DNA from 3 places in the Clostridium sp. CM042 genome. Region 3 is predicted to be linked to each of the others. Evidence: riboswitches for the same ligand, from Rfam matches in the RefSeq annotation. Region 3 holds a riboswitch; each other region holds the start of a gene.
The links. A riboswitch is a leader RNA that binds a small molecule or an ion and turns the genes downstream of it on or off. The one in region 3 is predicted to bind cobalamin.

Region 1: it holds a riboswitch for cobalamin, as region 3 does, so the genes downstream of both, ACWJJ7_RS15550 (cobyric acid synthase) here and ACWJJ7_RS09090 (YitT family protein) in region 3, are expected to answer to the same signal.
Region 2: it holds a riboswitch for cobalamin, as region 3 does, so the genes downstream of both, cobU (bifunctional adenosylcobinamide kinase/adenosylcobinamide-phosphate guanylyltransferase) here and ACWJJ7_RS09090 (YitT family protein) in region 3, are expected to answer to the same signal.

What each region holds. Positions count from the first base shown of each region.
Region 1 is NZ_CM143646.1:3,253,780-3,259,753, forward strand. Features, by position in the region: gene ACWJJ7_RS15540 (site-2 protease family protein) at 1-601, shown strand, start outside; gene trmB (tRNA (guanosine(46)-N7)-methyltransferase TrmB) at 649-1,302, shown strand; cobalamin riboswitch at 1,525-1,708, shown strand; gene ACWJJ7_RS15550 (cobyric acid synthase) at 1,845-3,338, shown strand; gene cbiB (adenosylcobinamide-phosphate synthase CbiB) at 3,419-4,369, shown strand; gene hemA (glutamyl-tRNA reductase) at 4,400-5,584, shown strand; gene ACWJJ7_RS15565 (NAD(P)-dependent oxidoreductase) at 5,548-5,974, shown strand, end outside.
Region 2 is NZ_CM143646.1:1,031,250-1,037,223, reverse strand. Features, by position in the region: gene msrB (peptide-methionine (R)-S-oxide reductase MsrB) at 1-198, opposite strand, end outside; gene ACWJJ7_RS04865 (penicillin-binding transpeptidase domain-containing protein) at 445-2,517, shown strand; cobalamin riboswitch at 2,595-2,774, shown strand; gene cobU (bifunctional adenosylcobinamide kinase/adenosylcobinamide-phosphate guanylyltransferase) at 2,937-3,497, shown strand; gene ACWJJ7_RS04855 (ABC transporter substrate-binding protein) at 3,532-4,479, shown strand; gene ACWJJ7_RS04850 (FecCD family ABC transporter permease) at 4,496-5,548, shown strand; gene ACWJJ7_RS04845 (heme ABC transporter ATP-binding protein) at 5,549-5,974, shown strand, end outside.
Region 3 is NZ_CM143646.1:1,924,170-1,930,143, forward strand. Features, by position in the region: gene ACWJJ7_RS09075 (ribonuclease J) at 1-1,269, opposite strand, end outside; gene ACWJJ7_RS09080 (DUF3842 family protein) at 1,613-2,074, shown strand; gene ACWJJ7_RS09085 (GntR family transcriptional regulator) at 2,162-2,554, opposite strand; gene ACWJJ7_RS09090 (YitT family protein) at 2,648-3,499, opposite strand; cobalamin riboswitch at 3,700-3,887, opposite strand; gene ACWJJ7_RS09095 (ABC transporter ATP-binding protein) at 4,307-5,080, opposite strand; gene ACWJJ7_RS09100 (FecCD family ABC transporter permease) at 5,080-5,974, opposite strand, start outside.

The DNA of each region.
Region 1 (5,974 bases), 1.3 Mb from region 3:
ATTAGCATTTACTTTTCATGAGTATGCGCATGCTATCGTAGCAGATAGGTTAGGAGACAAAACTCCACGATTTCAAGGGAGACTTACTCTGAATCCGATCGCACATATAGATCCAATGGGATTTCTTATGATTATATTAGTAGGATTTGGTTGGGCAAAGCCTGTTCAGACAAATCCTAGTGCATTTAAAAATTATTATAAGGATGATTTGAAAGTTTCAGTTGCAGGCCCAATTGCTAATCTGATTCTAGGGTTTGTATTTGCAATTCTGACTGTGTTATTTTCGAAGATTCCACCAATTCATGGTGGATTATATACTATTATTAGCCAAATCTTAATAATTACAGGGTACCTAAATTGTATTTTGTTTTTTCTTAATTTAGTGCCAATACCGGGTTTTGATGGATCTCATATAGTTAGGGATTTATTCCCAAAGTTTTTTTACAATTTACCAGATACAATTTATAGGTATCAATTCTTAATATTTATGGCGTTAATATTGCCTATATTACCTGGTGGACAATCAGTTTTTACTTATATCGTGCAAGCACCAGGGTTATGGTTATTTAAACAGTTTTTAAATATTGCAGGGATGTTTTAAATAAAAAGTAAATTTCATAAAAATTATAAATGTAAGGAGAAAAACATATGCGCTTAAGAAAAAAATATTGGGCTAGGCCAGAGCTTGAAACTAGTCATATTGTAATAACTGACCAATATGATCACAAAGGAAAATGGAATGAAGAATTTAAAAATAACAATGAAATTCATCTAGAACTAGGTTGCGGTAAAGGTAGATTTATATCAGAAAAGTCCAGGAGAGATCTTGATATCAATTTTGTAGGCATTGATTTAAAAGATGAGGTTCTGGTATTTGCCCTTAGAAAAGTTATAGAAGTAAGAGAAATTGAAGGGGCACAAGACATAAATGTACGTCTTATGCCAATGAACATAATGCTTATTGATGATGTGTTTGCAAAAGATGAGATAAGCAGAATTTATATAAATTTTTGTAATCCTTGGCCAAAAGACAGACATAATAAAAGAAGATTAACTCATACTAAGTTCTTGACGAGTTATAAGAAATTCTTAAAACGGGGATCTGAAGTTTGGTTCAAAACAGATGATACAGAGTTATTCGAAGAATCGGTAGAATATTTCAAAGAATGTGGGTTTGAGATATTATTTTCAACTTATGATTTGCATAAAAGTGATTTTAAAGATAATGTGGTTACAGAATATGAGGCTAAATTCACAGAAATAGGAAAAAAAGCTATGTTTCTACAAGCAAAATTAATTTAGCGAATTAATGCATCTCCTTCGGAACTGTTGCAGCTCCGAAGGAGATGACTTATAACCATATGAGACTTAAGCATTTTAAATTCTTATTTATTGACAGGATTAACATAATGCTATAAACTTAATTACATAGAAATGTATTAAATTGAAAATTTTAAAAATGAAACTTATGAATTATATTAGTAAAAAAATGAATAGATTTGTTTAGGTGCCTTTTATTAATCAGCCAATAAAGTGGATGCAGTTACTTTAGTAGATGATTAGTAAGGTGAAAAGGGAATGTGGTGTAATTCCACAGCAGCCCCCGCTACTGTAATTGAGAGAAAATCTTTTATAACTACAAGAAAGGGAAAGTTATAAGAGAAAGTGTATCAAGAGCCAGGAGACCTGCCTAAATTAGTAATATTAAGCTTTCGGCGGGAAAGAACTGTAGAATTCAAGTTAGTGCAATGAAAAATTTGTACATAACAGCAGGTGCGCAAGCTTGCTGTTTTTTTGTTGTGTACCAAAGAAAGAATATAAGCAGGAAGAAAGGAGAAAGAGTAATGGCTAAAGTAATGGTTCAAGGAACCGCTTCATCAGTAGGAAAAAGCATATTAGTAACAGCACTTTGTAGAATTTTTGTGCAAGATGGGTTTTCAGTATGTCCTTTTAAGTCACAGAATATGTCATTGAATTCTTATATTACATTGGATGGAAAAGAAATGGGACGTGCGCAGGTGCTTCAAGCCTATGCGGCAGGATTGGAGCCAGAGGTATATATGAATCCGATTTTATTAAAACCTACCTCCGATAAAAAGTGCCAAATTATCGTTAATGGAAAGGTTTTTGGGAATAGTACAGCTATGGAATATCATAATATGAAATTGGAATTCAAAGACATGTTAAAAAAGCAGTTTGAAGAATTAGAGAAGAAGTTTGATATTATAGTAATGGAAGGAGCAGGTAGCCCTGCAGAAATTAATTTAAGAGATAGAGATATAGTGAACATGGGAATGGCGGAACTTATAGATGCCCCTGTGATACTCGCAGGAGATATAGATAAGGGTGGAGTATTTGCGTCACTAGCAGGGACTTTGCTTTTGCTTAATGAGGTCGAGAAAAAAAGAGTTAAAGCCACTATTATTAATAAGTTTAGAGGAGATTTAGAAATCTTAAAGCCAGGACTTACAATGCTTGAGGACATTATACATATTCCATGTGCAGGGGTAGTTCCTTATTTTAGATTGGAACTCGAAGATGAAGATGGCGCAGTAGAATTTAATAAAAAAATTACTGCACCTATTGATATTGCTGTAATAAAGCTTCCACATATATCAAATTTCACGGATTTAGATGCCTTAAAGGCTGAAGAAGATGTATCAGTTAGATTTGTTACAACTAAAGGAGAATTGGGCACTCCAGACTTGCTTATCATACCGGGAACTAAAAATACTATTGATGATTTAATTTCTTTAAGAAATTCGGGACTTGCAGAAGCGATTCAGCAATATAGTGTAGAAGGTAACGTATTAGGTATTTGTGGAGGATATCAAATGCTAGGAAATAGCTTAAGTGACCCTAATTGCTTAGAGGGAAATTCAAAAGAAACAGATGGTATGAAGCTTTTAGACATAGACACAATATTTGAAGATGAGAAAATAACTACAAGAGTAAAGGCTCGTAGCATTAACATTAGGGATACTAGTCTAGAAACTTATGGTTACGAAATACATATGGGAATTTGTAAATATGGTCATAATGCAAAACCACTTTTTGAAATCTATGATAAGAATGGTTCTGATACGTCATCCTTCGATGGAGCGATAAATGCAGGTGGAAATGTTATGGGTACATATATTCATGGAGTTTTAGATGGAGTAGAGTTTAGAGAACATATGATTAATACTTTAAGGGTAAAAAAAGCTATGGAACCTAAAAAATCTAAGGTTTATGAAAATCTAAGAGAAAAAGAATTAGACAAGCTAGCAGATATAGTTAGAGATAATGTAGACATGGATTCAATCTATAAAATCATAGGAATAAAAAGAGAAAGTTAGGGACAGTTAACAACTATTTAAAAAATTATAACAGTATAAGATAGTGAGGAATTAAAATGGCAATACTATTTCAGATGAACATAATAGATTTAATTTTAGCGGTAATGTTAGACTTATTAATTGGAGATCCATATTGGTTTAAACATCCGGTGATTTATATAGGAAAACTTATTTCTAAATTAGATAAGTTAGGCAGAACGATATGTAAAACTAATGGTCAAATTAAAGTTTTTGGCGGAATTATTGTAGTTATAGTAGCACTTTCTAGTTTTTTAGTGCCTTTTATAATTTTGAGAATTTCTAATAAGTTTTTTTGGTTGTACCATATTCTCAATATAATATTGCTTTGGACAACAATAGCTGCTAGATGCCTTCATAAAGAAGGTAAAAAGGTTTATGATTCTTTAGTTAATAATGATATTTATGACGCAAGAGTTAAATTGTCATACCTTGTAGGGAGAGATACAAAGACCCTTACTGAATATGAAATAGTAAGAGCGGATGTGGAGACAATTGCAGAGAATACAGCAGATGGTGTTATAGCCCCTATTCTTTATGCAATATTAGGGGGAGCACCTTTAGCTATGATGTATAAGGGCATAAATACAATGGATTCAATGCTTGGATATATGAATGAAAAATATAAATATATTGGGTTCTTTCCAGCTAAAACAGACGATGTATTTAATTTTATACCAGCAAGAATAACAGGATTTTTAATCTGTTTGGCAGCACCACTGGTTCGAGGAAATATTGCTTGCAGTATAAAAGTGATGATAAGAGATAGAAAAAATCATAAAAGTCCTAATTGTGCTTATCCAGAAGGAGCAGCAGCAGGAGCTATGGGAGTTAGACTAGGTGGTACGAATGAATATTTTGGAGAAAAAATGTATAAACCAACAATAGGAAACAAAATAAACGATTTGGGAAAAGAACATATAATAGATACAATAAAATTAATGTATGGGGCAATGTTTTATTTAATAATAATATGCATGTTATATGAAATATGCGTATATATGAAATATTAGTAATAGTGATGTATTTTTGGAGATGATATAATGATACAACTTATAGGGCTAAAGCATGATGTGAAAATAGAAATTAGAGAAAAACTTTCAATTATACCAAAACGCCAAGGAAAGTGCTTAGAGGAACTTTTAAATATTTGTGAAGAGGCAGTTATTTTAAGTACCTGTAACAGGACAGAGATATATTTTAAATCTAAGGATGAAGATATTGTTGATAAGATTTTTAAGGCGTTAAATTGGGATAAGAATTTAATAAAGTGTGTAGAAAGTTATAAGGAAGAAAAAGCAATACAACATTTAATGGATGTGGTCTGTGGTTTTGATTCGCTATTACTTGGAGAGGACCAAATTTTAGGGCAAGTTAGGGATGCTTATGAAGCTGCAAAAGGTTCAAAATCAACTAAAAAGGAACTTCAAAGACTTTTTGAAAATGCTATTGCTTGTGGCAAGAAGTTTAGAAATAAATCTAAAATAAGTGAGATACCGGTTTCTTCATCTTCTATGGTAGTTAAAGAAGCAATAGATAGGGGACACAAAAATTTTATGGTTTTAGGCTATGGAGCGGTAGGAGAATTAACTTCAAAATATATACTAGAGGGAAAAATAAATTTACTATATATTGCAGTTAGGGATATTAATAAGGTTAATATAGAAGATCCAAGAGTAAAAATGATACCGTTTAACGACATACATAAATATTATGAAAAGGTGGATTGTGTTATATCTTGTACCACGGCTCCTCATACTGTGGTTCACTTAAAGGAGTTACCGAGCAAACACTTATTATTATTCGATTTAGCTGTACCAAGGGACATTGAAGAAGTAGTAAGTGAAAATCCATTATATGAGGTATATGACATAGATATGTTAGGCGACATCCATGATGCCAATTATAAAAGACGTGAAGCCTCTATGAGGGATAATAGATACATTGTGGATAAAGCTATAAAAGAGTATATAGAGTGGAAAACCATGGAAGAGTTATCGCCTTTTATAAAAAAGTTAAAACACAATGGTGAAGGTGTTTACAAAGAAAGACTAGAGACTTTTAAGCACAAGAAAGAGACTAAGGATAATGAAAAATTAGCAGAGATACTTTTGAAGAGTACTTCAAATGCCTATGTAAACAAAGCTATAGAGGTGTTAAAGGAGGAACATTTGAAGGGGAGGTCTAAGGAATGCGTGGACATAATAAGCAGGATTTTCCAGGTTTAAATTATACCATGATTTCACTGCTATCAAATAAGATTAATATACTTATCGTTGGTGGGGGAGAGGCAGCTCTTATTAAATGTAAAACTTTCTCAAAGGAAGGTTGTAATATTACAGTGGTGTCAAAAGAATTTTGTCTAGGATTTTACGCATTGCAAAATATTTATAACGTAAAATTAATAAAGGGTGAATATGATGAAAGCTATGTGGATCAGAATCATATTGTAATTATTGCTACAGATAATAAAGCGACAAATGACGGTATAAAAGAATACTGCGATAGAAAAAGTAAACTATATGTACACTGCGGGGATTATAAACAAGGGTTATTTGTAACACCAGTTCAAAGAAATACACCTAATATGAAATTTGCATTACATACTAAAAACAGTA
Region 2 (5,974 bases), 890 kb from region 3:
TGAATCAAATTTATCAAGAGATGTAAATAAGGGCTCTCCACTATTAATATCTACATAAATGCCTTCTGCTTTATTATTCCAAAATTCATTATCAAAAGATTTTTCCGTGCTACCTTCCTGGCTTACTTCAAACTGAATTGGAGTTAAGATCTTCTTTAGTTCTTCTTTACTTTTTTTAGTATAAACTTTTTTATCCATAATAATGCCTCCTTAAAAATAAGAATAATATTTATTGCATCAATTAATAGTTATTATATACTAAATACATTATAAGCAACAGGGGTAAACATGTGTTGGAAATAGTATCCTAAGGATATTAATTCTCTAGTTGAGATAATTTATTTTATAATATATTTGTTTAATATGTAAAAAAATAAACTTTTAGAAATCGTACTATTTAATTATACGGTTCAAGTGTTATAATAAGTAAGGGGTGGTAAAAAAATGTCGAAAAAAAACTTAAAAGTAATTCTTTTTACAACGATAGGGATTATATTAATAGTAATGGCAGTATTTATGTTTAATTTTTTTACAAAGATGGATAGTGCAACAAAAACATTTGATACATATAAGAATAAGTGGGTAAAGCAGGATTTCAAAACAATGTATAGCATGCTTTCAGTTAAAACTAAGGAAACAATAACTGAAAAGGAATTCGTAGATAAATACAATGCTATTTATAGTGGAATAGAGGCTAAAAATATATCTATTAAAGTGGACAATGAAGATAAAATTAAGGATGGAAATAAAAAAGCTATAAATATACCATTTTCTATAGTTATGGATACTGCAGCAGGGCAATTAAAAATGCCAGGCTACCAGGCAACTATGGTGAAGGAAGAGGTTAACAACAAAAAGCAGTGGACATTAGTCTGGAATGAGAAAATGATATTTCCTAGTATGGAAGCGGGAGATAAGGTTAGGGTAGAGCCAGAAGTGGCTATACGTGGAGAAATTTATGATAGGAGTAAAAAACCACTTGCAATAAATACAATAAATGATTTAATTGTTACGATTGGAATAAAACCTATTACATTTATTAAAAATAAGGATGATAATATATCGCAGATGGCTAAGATACTAGATATTGATGCTTCAGTTATAGAAAATAAACTAAAGGATAATGAAAATTCTGATCAATTTATACCGATTATTAACATACTACGCACTGAAAAAGTAAAAATAGATGGAGTTATGAAGCTTGATGGGGTAATCCAGAACAAGCCTAAAGGTAGAGTATATCCAGGTGGTGAAGCTTTGGGGTCGCTTATAGGATACATTAAGCCGATAACTGCTGAGGAACTACAAAAGAATGCTAGTAAGGGGTATAACTCATTTAGTTTAATAGGAAAGGCAGGTCTTGAACAGGTTTATGAAGACAGGCTTAAGGGTGAAAATGGAGCAACAATATATATATCAAAACAAAATAATAACGATAAGGTTGTAATTCTTAAAAAAGAATCAAAAGCAGGTGAAAATATAACATTATCAGTAGATAGTGAACTACAGAAGAAAATATATGAAGGAATGAATAAAGAGGCAGGAGCCAGTTCGGCAATAAATCCCAAAACTGGAGAAGTATTGGCTTTAGTAAGCTCCCCGTCATATGATTCAAATGCAATTACCACCTATGTTTCTAATACCCAAAAGGCAGAGTGGGAAAAAACAGGGGATCCATTTAAAAATAGATTTACGGCTGTATATTCTCCAGGGTCTACATTTAAACTGATAACGGCTGCGGTTGGCTTAGATCAAGGGAAGATAAAACCTAGTGAACTTATTAACATACCGGGAAACGAATGGCAACCAGATACATCATGGGGACTCAATAAGGTTACTAGGGTTGGTGAACCGAGAGAGTCAGTGAATTTGCAGGATGCATTTGTATATTCTGATAACATATATTTTGCAAAGGCAGCTCTTAATATAGGCAAAGAAGAATTTATAAAAGGATGTGACAATTTTGGAATAGGGCAAAAGCTTCCAATAGATTATCCAATAGCTAATTCACAAGTAGCCAATGGTAACAACATTAAAAATGATGTAGCGTTAGCAGATACTGGTTATGGTCAGGGGGAGGTTCTTATGAGTCCACTTCACCTTGCACTATCGTATAGCACAGTTGTTAACGATGGAAATATTATGTCTCCAACTTTAGAGGTCTTGAATGAAAAGGTAAAGGCTAAGGTTTGGAAAGCTAATGTAATTTCTGTGAATAATATAGGAACCCTAAAAGATGATCTTTCTGCAGTTATAGAAAACCCGAATGGTACAGGTCATGAGGCAAAAGTTGATGGGCAAGCTCTTGCGGGTAAAACTGGAACAGCAGAACTTAAGAAAGATGACAATGATAAAACAGCAGAAGAAAATGGATGGTTTATATGTATGGATACTGCGAGTCCTAAAATAGTAGTATCAATGTTAATGGAAAATGTTAAAGATAAAGGTGGCAGTCATCATGTGGTACCTATTGTAAAAGGAGTAATGGAATATTACTTAAATAAAACACCAAAATAGTGATAGCAAGTAGGTAGAATGATTAATATTGCTTTAATATTTTTTTGATGTTACAATAACCATAGTAAAATTAATAAAAATTAAATATTGTTTTAGGTGCCCGTAACAAGGGTTAAAAGGGAAAGTGATTAAAAAACCACTGCAGCCCACCGCTACTGTATTAGAGGATGAAATCCAAAGGACCATTGGGAAACTGAGAAGGTTGGAGAGTAAGATGATGCTAAAGCCAGTAAACCTGCCTAATGCTTAAAATTTTAGTCTTCGGAGGGAGGATGAAAAATGCGTGATTTAACAATAATATTGGGTTATCCAATATGTGAAAAATTCAATTGCATTATTCCACATCCTTGAGGTGTGGTTTTTTTATTTGCTGATTTTTTAACATAATAATATATTATTAAAATAATAAGGAGTATACTATGAAAAAAATTATAATTATAACAGGTGGCGCAAGGAGTGGGAAAAGTACATATGCTGAGAAGCTAGCTAAAGAAGAGAAGGGTGGCGTACTTTATATTGCAACTTCAATCCCGTTTGATGATGAAATGAAGGACAGAGTAAAGAAACATAAAGAAAGAAGACCAGCTTCTTGGTATACATTTGAAGGCTATAAGAATTTAAAACAGGTATTCTATAACGAAGAAATGCAGTTTGATACGATTTTATTAGATTGTATTACAATAATGACTACAAATCTTATGTTTGATGAAGCAGGGGATAATTTTGATGATCTTAATAATCAAGATATAAATGCAATGGAAAAAGGGATTTTACAAGAGGTAGAAGTATTTCTTGACGAAGCAGAAAAAAACTTAAAAACAATAATTCTTGTAACTAACGAAATTGGCTCTGGAATTGTACCAGAATACAAGATGGCAAGGGTTTTTAGAGATATTGCAGGTAGAGTTAATCAGTATATTGCATCAAGGGCTCAGGAAGTTCACATGGTGGTTTGTGGTATACCAATTAAAATTAAATAAGTAATTAAAAAATAAAAATTTATGGAGGCAACTTATGTTTAAAAGAAAAAGTATAATAGGTCTAGTTTTAGCTGTTTTTGTTTGTGTTGTATTTAGTGCGTGTGGTAGCAAGGGTGAGAATAAAGAGTCTCTTAATACTACTAAAAAGGAAACAAATGCTGTAGTATATCCTCTAAAGGTAGTTGATTCATATAATAGAACGGTTACCATTGAAAAAGAACCTAAAAGGATTATTACGATTGCACCAAATATAACAGAGGGAATGTATGCACTTGGTAAAGGGTCCAGTATAGTTGGTAGAAGTGATTACGATGATTACCCAGCTCAGGCACTTAAGGTTGCATCTGTTGGTGACTTATTACAACCAAGTATAGAAAAAATTGTTGAACTAAAACCTGATGTAGTTATTGCATCAACTCATTTTGATAAGGATGTTATTAAAAAATTAGAAGATCTTAATATAAAAGTTATAGTGCTTTATGGCGAAGAGAATTTTACTGGTGTATATAATACAATGTCAAAGCTTGGGCAGATTGTAAATGCCAATGAAGAAGCAAAGACAGTAATATCAGACATGAAAAAGAAAGTTGCAGAAATAACTGATAAGGTTAAGGATGCTAAGAAGCCAACAGTGTATTATGTAGCAGGATTCGGCAAGAGTGGTGATTTCACAGCAGGAAAAGATACATTTATAGGTGATATAATAGAAATGGCTGGCGGGAAAAACGCTGCGGGTGACGTAGTTGGTTGGAACTACAGTGTAGAAAAGCTTGTAGAAAAAAATCCTGATGTGCTAATTTGTTCTAAGTTCTATGATTCAAAGAAAGGTATAAAAGCTACCAATGGTTACAAAGATTTGAAAGCAGTTAAGAACGGTAAATTATTGGAGATTGATGAAAATATTATTGTTAGGCAGGGACCGAGACTTGCAGAAGGGCTTGAAGCAATTGCTAAATTAGTTCATCCTGAACTTTTCAAATAAAAGGGGTTAAACAACCATGACGTTTATAGAAAATAAGAGTTATTATCGAAGAGTTTTTGCAGTAGGGATATTTTTACTCCTAATTGTAATAATTGTAGCAACAAATTTTGGGGTGGCAGATATTTCTTTAAAACAGACAGCCCTAATTATAATAAGTAAGATTCCAATATTAAATAACATTGTATCCTTAGACGGAATTAATCCTACATCTGCAATCATATTGCTAAATTTAAGACTTCCTAGAATACTTTTATCTTGTTTAGTAGGAGCGGCACTCTCAGTGGTTGGTACTTCTTTTCAGGGAATTTTTAAGAATCCAATGGCAGACCCCTTTATTCTCGGAGTTTCGTCTGGAGCCGCACTGGGTGCCACTATAACCATGGTTTTTCTTAATGAAATCAATTTTTTAGGAATGAGCATGGTAGCATGCAATGCTTTTATAGGGGCTATAATAACTACTTTTTTGGTTTATAATATTGCGAGAGTCGGTACAAAAGTTCCAGTTACCACACTTTTACTATCGGGTGTTGCTATAAATTATCTGTTATCATCTATTATTTCATTAATGATGACATTTAATAGAGATAATATTGAAAAAATAGTTATGTGGACTATGGGAAGTTTTTCAACAGCTGGCTTTAACGAGGTAATTTTACTATTTATAATAATAGTCCCCTCAATTTTATTTATATTTACATTTTCAAGAGATTTGAATATCATGCTACTTGGGGAAGAGAGTGCTAGAAGTCTTGGTGTAGATGTAAATGGATTAAAAAAGTATATACTTGTAATAAGTACCTTGATGGTGGCAGCAGTCGTATCTGTAAGTGGAATAATTGGCTTTGTAGGCCTTATAGTGCCGCATTCTATTAGAATGATCTTTGGATCAGACAACAGGGTGGTTGTACCATTTTCCGCACTTGGGGGAGCTATATTTTTAATGATTTGCGATACTCTTGCAAGAACAATTGTGCCTCCGTCAGAAATACCAGTTGGAATTATTACTTCAATTTTTGGAGTGCCATTTTTTATATATTTATTATATAGAACAAAGAAGAAGGCGATGTAATTGATAGAGATAAATAATGTAAGTTTTTCATTTGAACAGGAAGTATTAAAGAATATTAACATAAATATAGAAAGAGGGAAATTTCACACTATCCTAGGACCAAATGGATCAGGTAAAACTACTCTTCTAAGGATATTATCAAAATCACTCCAAACTGAAAAAGGTGAAGTTTTTATTGATGAAAAGGACTTAACCCAAATAAAATCAAAGGTTTTAGCAAAAAAAATGGCCGTGGTGCCGCAAAGCACAGAAATTGAATTCGATTTTTCAGTACAAGATATAGTTCTTATGGGAAGGACCCCCCATATTTCTAGATTCTGCTCAGAAAGTGAAAAAGATATGGGTATAGCTAAAAAAGCTATGAAAATGACAAATACTTGGGCTCTTAGAAATAAAAGCATAAATGCATTAAGTGGCGGAGAAAGA
Region 3 (5,974 bases):
AAGTTCTAAAACCTGACCTGTTTCCATAGTAAATATATCTTTGCCTTGCATACCTAATTTTTGTGCTAACTTAGCATGGTGACTTAAATGTCTGTATTCACCATGAACTGGCATAAAATATTTAGGATGAACTAATGCATGAATTAATTTTAATTCTTCTTGATAGGCATGACCGGATACATGCACTTCTTCTAAATCCTCATAAATTACCTCTGCTCCTTTTTTAAATAGCTCATTGATTACTCTAGATATAAGTTTCTCATTGCCTGGAATTGGAGATGCAGAAATAACAAACAGATCCTCTGGTTCAAGGGTGATTTTCCTATGAGTAGCAAAAGCCATTCTAGCAAGTCCTGCCATAGGTTCGCCCTGACTTCCGGTAGTTATTATTGTAATATTTTTATTGTGGTAATTCCGCATATCATCTATACCTATAATGTAACCTTCTGGTACATGAAGATATCCGAGTTCAATAGCTACTTGTGAGATATTGTCCATACTCCTTCCACTAAAAACAATTTTTCTACCATATTTCACAGAGGCGTCTACAATCTGCTGGATTCTATGAATATTTGAAGCAAATGTAGCTACAATAACTCTTCCCTCTGCATTAGAAATTATTCTAGTTAGAGTCTTCCCTATAGTTTTTTCAGAAATTGTATGCCCTTCACGTTCCACATTTGTGCTATCCGCCATAAGAAGTAGCACGCCCTCTTTACCTAAATTTGAGATACGTTCAAGATCCATGACTAATCCATCAATGGGGGTATAATCAATTTTGAAATCACCAGTATGTAATATAACACCTAGTGGCGAGTGGATGGCAATAGCACAGGAGTCTGCTATGCTGTGAGTAACCCTTATGAATTCAATTTTAAGATTTTGTAGTTCTATCGTTTCTCCAGCATTTACATTGTGAAGTTCACAACTAGATAATATATTGTGCTCCTTTAGTTTATTTTCAATTAGCCCTAATGTTAACCTAGTACCATAAATAGGCACATTCAATTGTTTTAGAATGTACGGAAGCGACCCTATATGATCTTCATGTCCATGGGTTAAAAAAATACCCTTTACTTTTTCCCTATTATTTTTTAAATAAGTTATATCTGGAATTACTAAATCTACACCATACATTCCCTCATCAGGAAATGCTATACCACAGTCTATAACAATGATTTCATCCGCGTATTCAATGGCCGTTATATTCTTACCTATTTCTCCAAGGCCTCCTAAAGGAATAACCTTTATACTTTCCTCGTTTTTCACCAAATTCTCCCCTTCATTTATATCGATTATATTATTAATATCATTTTCTTTATTTTGCCTTGAATTATAAAATTAATACCTTTATGGGAGAATTTTTATTGTAAACATATTATTATAACTTAATTGGGCTTCGTTCAATTAATAGGCTTCGTTTTTATTTTAAAATTATCAAAAGAATTCAGCTTTATCTTCAATATAATTAACAAATCAATTTAGTCCTGTTCCTATCAATATTTATTTGGGCTAAAAATAGAATATACATAAACATTATAGTATAATAATGTTTATGTATATAAAAATAGATATCATCACATTATAAATTTTATTTTTTGGAGGCATTACCATGAAAATAGCTGTAATAGACGCACAAGGGGCAGGTATTGGTCAAACAATCATAAAAAAAATTCGTAAAGAAATCAACCTAGATATCTATATTATTGCACTTGCTACAAATACATTTGCTTGTTCAAATATGATAAGAGCTGGTGCAAATATTGGTATAAGTGGAGCGGAATCAATTTGCTCATTTTGCAAAAAAAATAAAGTTGATAGTATAATCGGTCCAATTGGAATAATCTGTAGTGGTGGCATAAACGGTGAAATTACTCCCATGATTGCCACGTCAATATTTAATATGGATTGTACCAAATATATACTTCCACTACAAAAACATGGTATTTATATACCGGGCACAAGGAATATGCAAATCAAAGATATAATTGAAGAAATTGTACTTGATATAAAAAGTAATATAACTGATGCGTATACAATGAATCCAATTACAACTGATGTAATTATAAGATAAAATTGTCGATACTTCTGCAAATTTGTACCTAAAGTTATAGAAACTTCATCAGCAAGCAGCATCATACTATATTCTTATTGCTAAATTTTATCTAATATATGTTTTTACATCTACCCTTTGATCTACTATCTCTAAAAACTCTTCTAGTTTCATTCCACTTTTCAGAGCTTCCCCTAGTCCTAAGTCAATGAATTTTATTATTTTGTTTTTACTTTCCCAAGATATAAAATCTTCAGTTACAAACGTTCCCTTGCCTTGCTGGGCTTTCAAAGCCCCCTCTTGTTCCAAGTCATTATATGCAGTGCTTACAGTATTTCTGCTTACTTTAAACATTTCAGATAATTCTCTTTCTGTAGGTAATTTTGTTCCAACTTTGAGAGTTCCTTTTTCTATTTTATCTATAATCTGTTGTTTAATTTGAATATAAAGTGGTACTCCACTTTTTTTATTTATTATAACGTCAATAAAAATCCCTCCCAAAGCATATTGAATTAATCGACTAATCCACTACAATCATTGCTACGACCTCTGAAGTGTTAAATCAGTTAATATTACAGTTTCCCAGAAGATGATTTAATGTGTTAAGGACTTAAATCCATGTCCAAAGACTTCATAAATATTATTCACTGTTACAAAAGCATCCCTGTCAACAGATTTTATGAATTTTTTAAGTGTTATAAATTCCCTTCTTCCTAGTATAACCACAACAACTTCTTTATTCTCATCTGAAAAATCCCCTACTCCGTTATATACAGTAGATGTTTTATCTAGCTCTTCTCTTATATATTTCCTTATCTTATCGCTATTCTTGCTTATAATTGTAACTTCTTTGCACATGTTTATTCCCTCTATAATGTCATCTATAAGAAAACCATTAATTATAACTCCAAGCATTGCATATAATGATAGCTTAATTCCAAAAGCAAAAGCTGCCATTAAAGTTATGATTAAATCACACATTAAAACTCCTTTACCTAGATTTATATGGAAAAATTTATTTAATATCTTAGCTAAGATATCTGTACCCCCCGTTGAAGCATTTTGATTAAATACTATAGCCATACCTATTCCTGATATTAGTATTCCAAATATAAGTTCCAATAAAATATCTCCTGTAAGTGAATTATTAATAGGTATAAACTTTTGAAACATAATTATAATACCCGATACACCAAAGCTTGCATATACACTTTTTCCACCAAAACTCTTTCCGATAACAATAAATGCTATTACAAACAAAACAAGATTTATTATTATCATTATCCAACCTACGGATAATCCCCCTGTAAATTTATTTATAACTATAGCTAATCCATTCGCCCCACCTGTCGCTAAATTATTTGGCATTAAAAAGAAATATAAACCTGCTGATACCATAGACATTCCTATGTTTATAAGCACAAATTCCTTTATCTTTGTTTGCATAATATGCCTCCTTATAATTATCAATTATATTACCTTTCCTCAGTAAAATAATCATAATTTCTTTCTCAACTAAAAATTAAGCCCTTTAGCATTTATGCTAAAGGGCTTGATAACAGTACTAACCATATTTGTAAAAAACACAAAGTATAAAATGCATTTTCATACAAATATGCGTCACACCCCCTATCACTCGTAGCGTTCTTGGTGTATTAATAAAGGCAGTTCTTCTGACTTTGGCTCATAGTCGCTTTAATCCTTCCCAACAAAATTGTCAGTGGTATAATTTAGAGCTTCTCACCATTACAGCGGCGGGACCGTTCAGGCCTTTCACCTGGTTCCCTTTTAAATGAAATGCAAAACATCTCATACCTTTAAATTCAATATTAAGTTAAATAAACTATATTATTCCATAAACCAAGTATACATTTTAAATACTTGATTGTCAAAATTTCTTTAACGAAATTAAGTGTTCTATTTGAATTTTTTTGAAAAATGAGGTAATTAATGTTTGATTTTATGACACCTACATAAGATAAGTAATTTATTTAATCTAAGAATCTACAATATTATCGATTAACTTAACTATATTTATCTTGTATTTAATCATTCCACAAATTTCACCTTTAGAATTTAAACTTTCCTTATTTTCAGTAAGCTGTAATAGACACACAAGGGGCAGGTCTTGGTCAAACAATCATAAAAAAATTTGCTTGTTCAAATATGGTATTTATATGCCAGGCACAAGGAATATGCAAATCAAAGATATAATTGAAGAAATTGTACTTGATATAAACACAATATAGACTATCATTTTATATAAGAAGGTTTATACATAATATTTAAAAGACCAGTTTCTTTATCCTCTGTAACGTTAGCATCAACCTCATACAAGGACTTTATTAATTCTTGGGTTAAGACCTCTGTCGGTGTTCCATAACTAACAATTTTACCTGCTTTCATAGCATAAATTTTATCACAATATAAAGCAGCAATATTTAAATCATGAATAGCAGATATAACTGTGACACCAAGTTCCTTTACAGTAGCCATAAACTGAAGCTGATACTTTATATCTAGATGATTTGTAGGTTCGTCTAAAATAAGACATTCTGTTTTTTGTGCTAAGGCTCTTGCAAGAATTATTCTTTGCTTTTCTCCCCCTGATAAGGTTGAAAAGCTTCGTTTAGCATACTCTGTCATACCCACTTTTTCTAAAGACTCTTCCATAATTTTATAATCCCCCGCATTGTCTTTTTCTATAAACTTTTTATGTGGTGCTCGTCCCATTAGAACCATATCCGAAACAGTAAAATCAAAATTATAATTATTATGTTGAGACACCACTGCCATTTTTTTTGCACTTTCTTTCATAGCAAAATCTTTAATATTTTTATCATCTAAAAATACAGCTCCTGTAGAAGGCTGTAATGTTCGGTATATACATTTTAAAAGTGTACTTTTACCACTTCCATTAGGTCCTATAATGCCTACGAATTCTTTTTTCTTTGCATTTATACTTAAACCCTTCAAAATATGACTTCCACCTAAATAAGCTTCTACATCTAAAGTCTTTATTTCCATCAATTATTACCTCCAAATCCGTATGATTTACTTACCATAAGATATATAAAAATTGGGGCACCAATCATAGAAATTAATATTCCTATTGGAAGTTCACTTCCTGGTATTATAATTCTAGATAAAACATCTGACCAAATCAAAAATATAGCTCCCGTTAATGCAGATAGTAGAATAATTCTTTTATGATCTGTTCCAAATATCATTCTTATAAGATGAGGAATAATAAGTCCCACAAATCCAATTATCCCTGATGCATATACAATAAATCCAATTACAACTGATGTAATTATAAGATAAAATTGTCGATACTTCTGCAAATCTGTACCTAAAGTTATAGAAACTTCATCACCAAGCAGCATCAAATTAAGCGTTCTATATTGAGTAATAAAAAATAGTGTAGCTACTATTACAACCGGAAGAATTATTCTTATATTTTGCCATTTTGCGCCTGTAAGGCTTCCCATAAGCCAATATGTTATACTCTGCATACCCTCTCTATCATTGGCAAAGTATACAATAAAACTTGAAAATGCTGAACACACACTACTTAATGCCATACCCGCCAGCAAAAGCTTTGTTGAATTAGCTCTCCCATTTACATTTGCAAGGGTTAATACAAGTATTGATATTGCAAACGCTCCTAGAAAAGCACATATGCCTACATAATTACTGCCAAAAAAAACACCTACCCCAAGCAGGATAGCTAAGGTAGCACCTAACGACGCTCCTGAAGAAATACCTAATATATAAGGATCTGCTAATGGATTTTTTACGATTGCTTGCATGATGACCCCACATACTGAAAGACCTATTCCTACAGCAACTTCCAAAATAATTCTTGGAAGCCTTATAAACCAGACAATATCATGTATAGTACCGCTTGATAAAAACTTT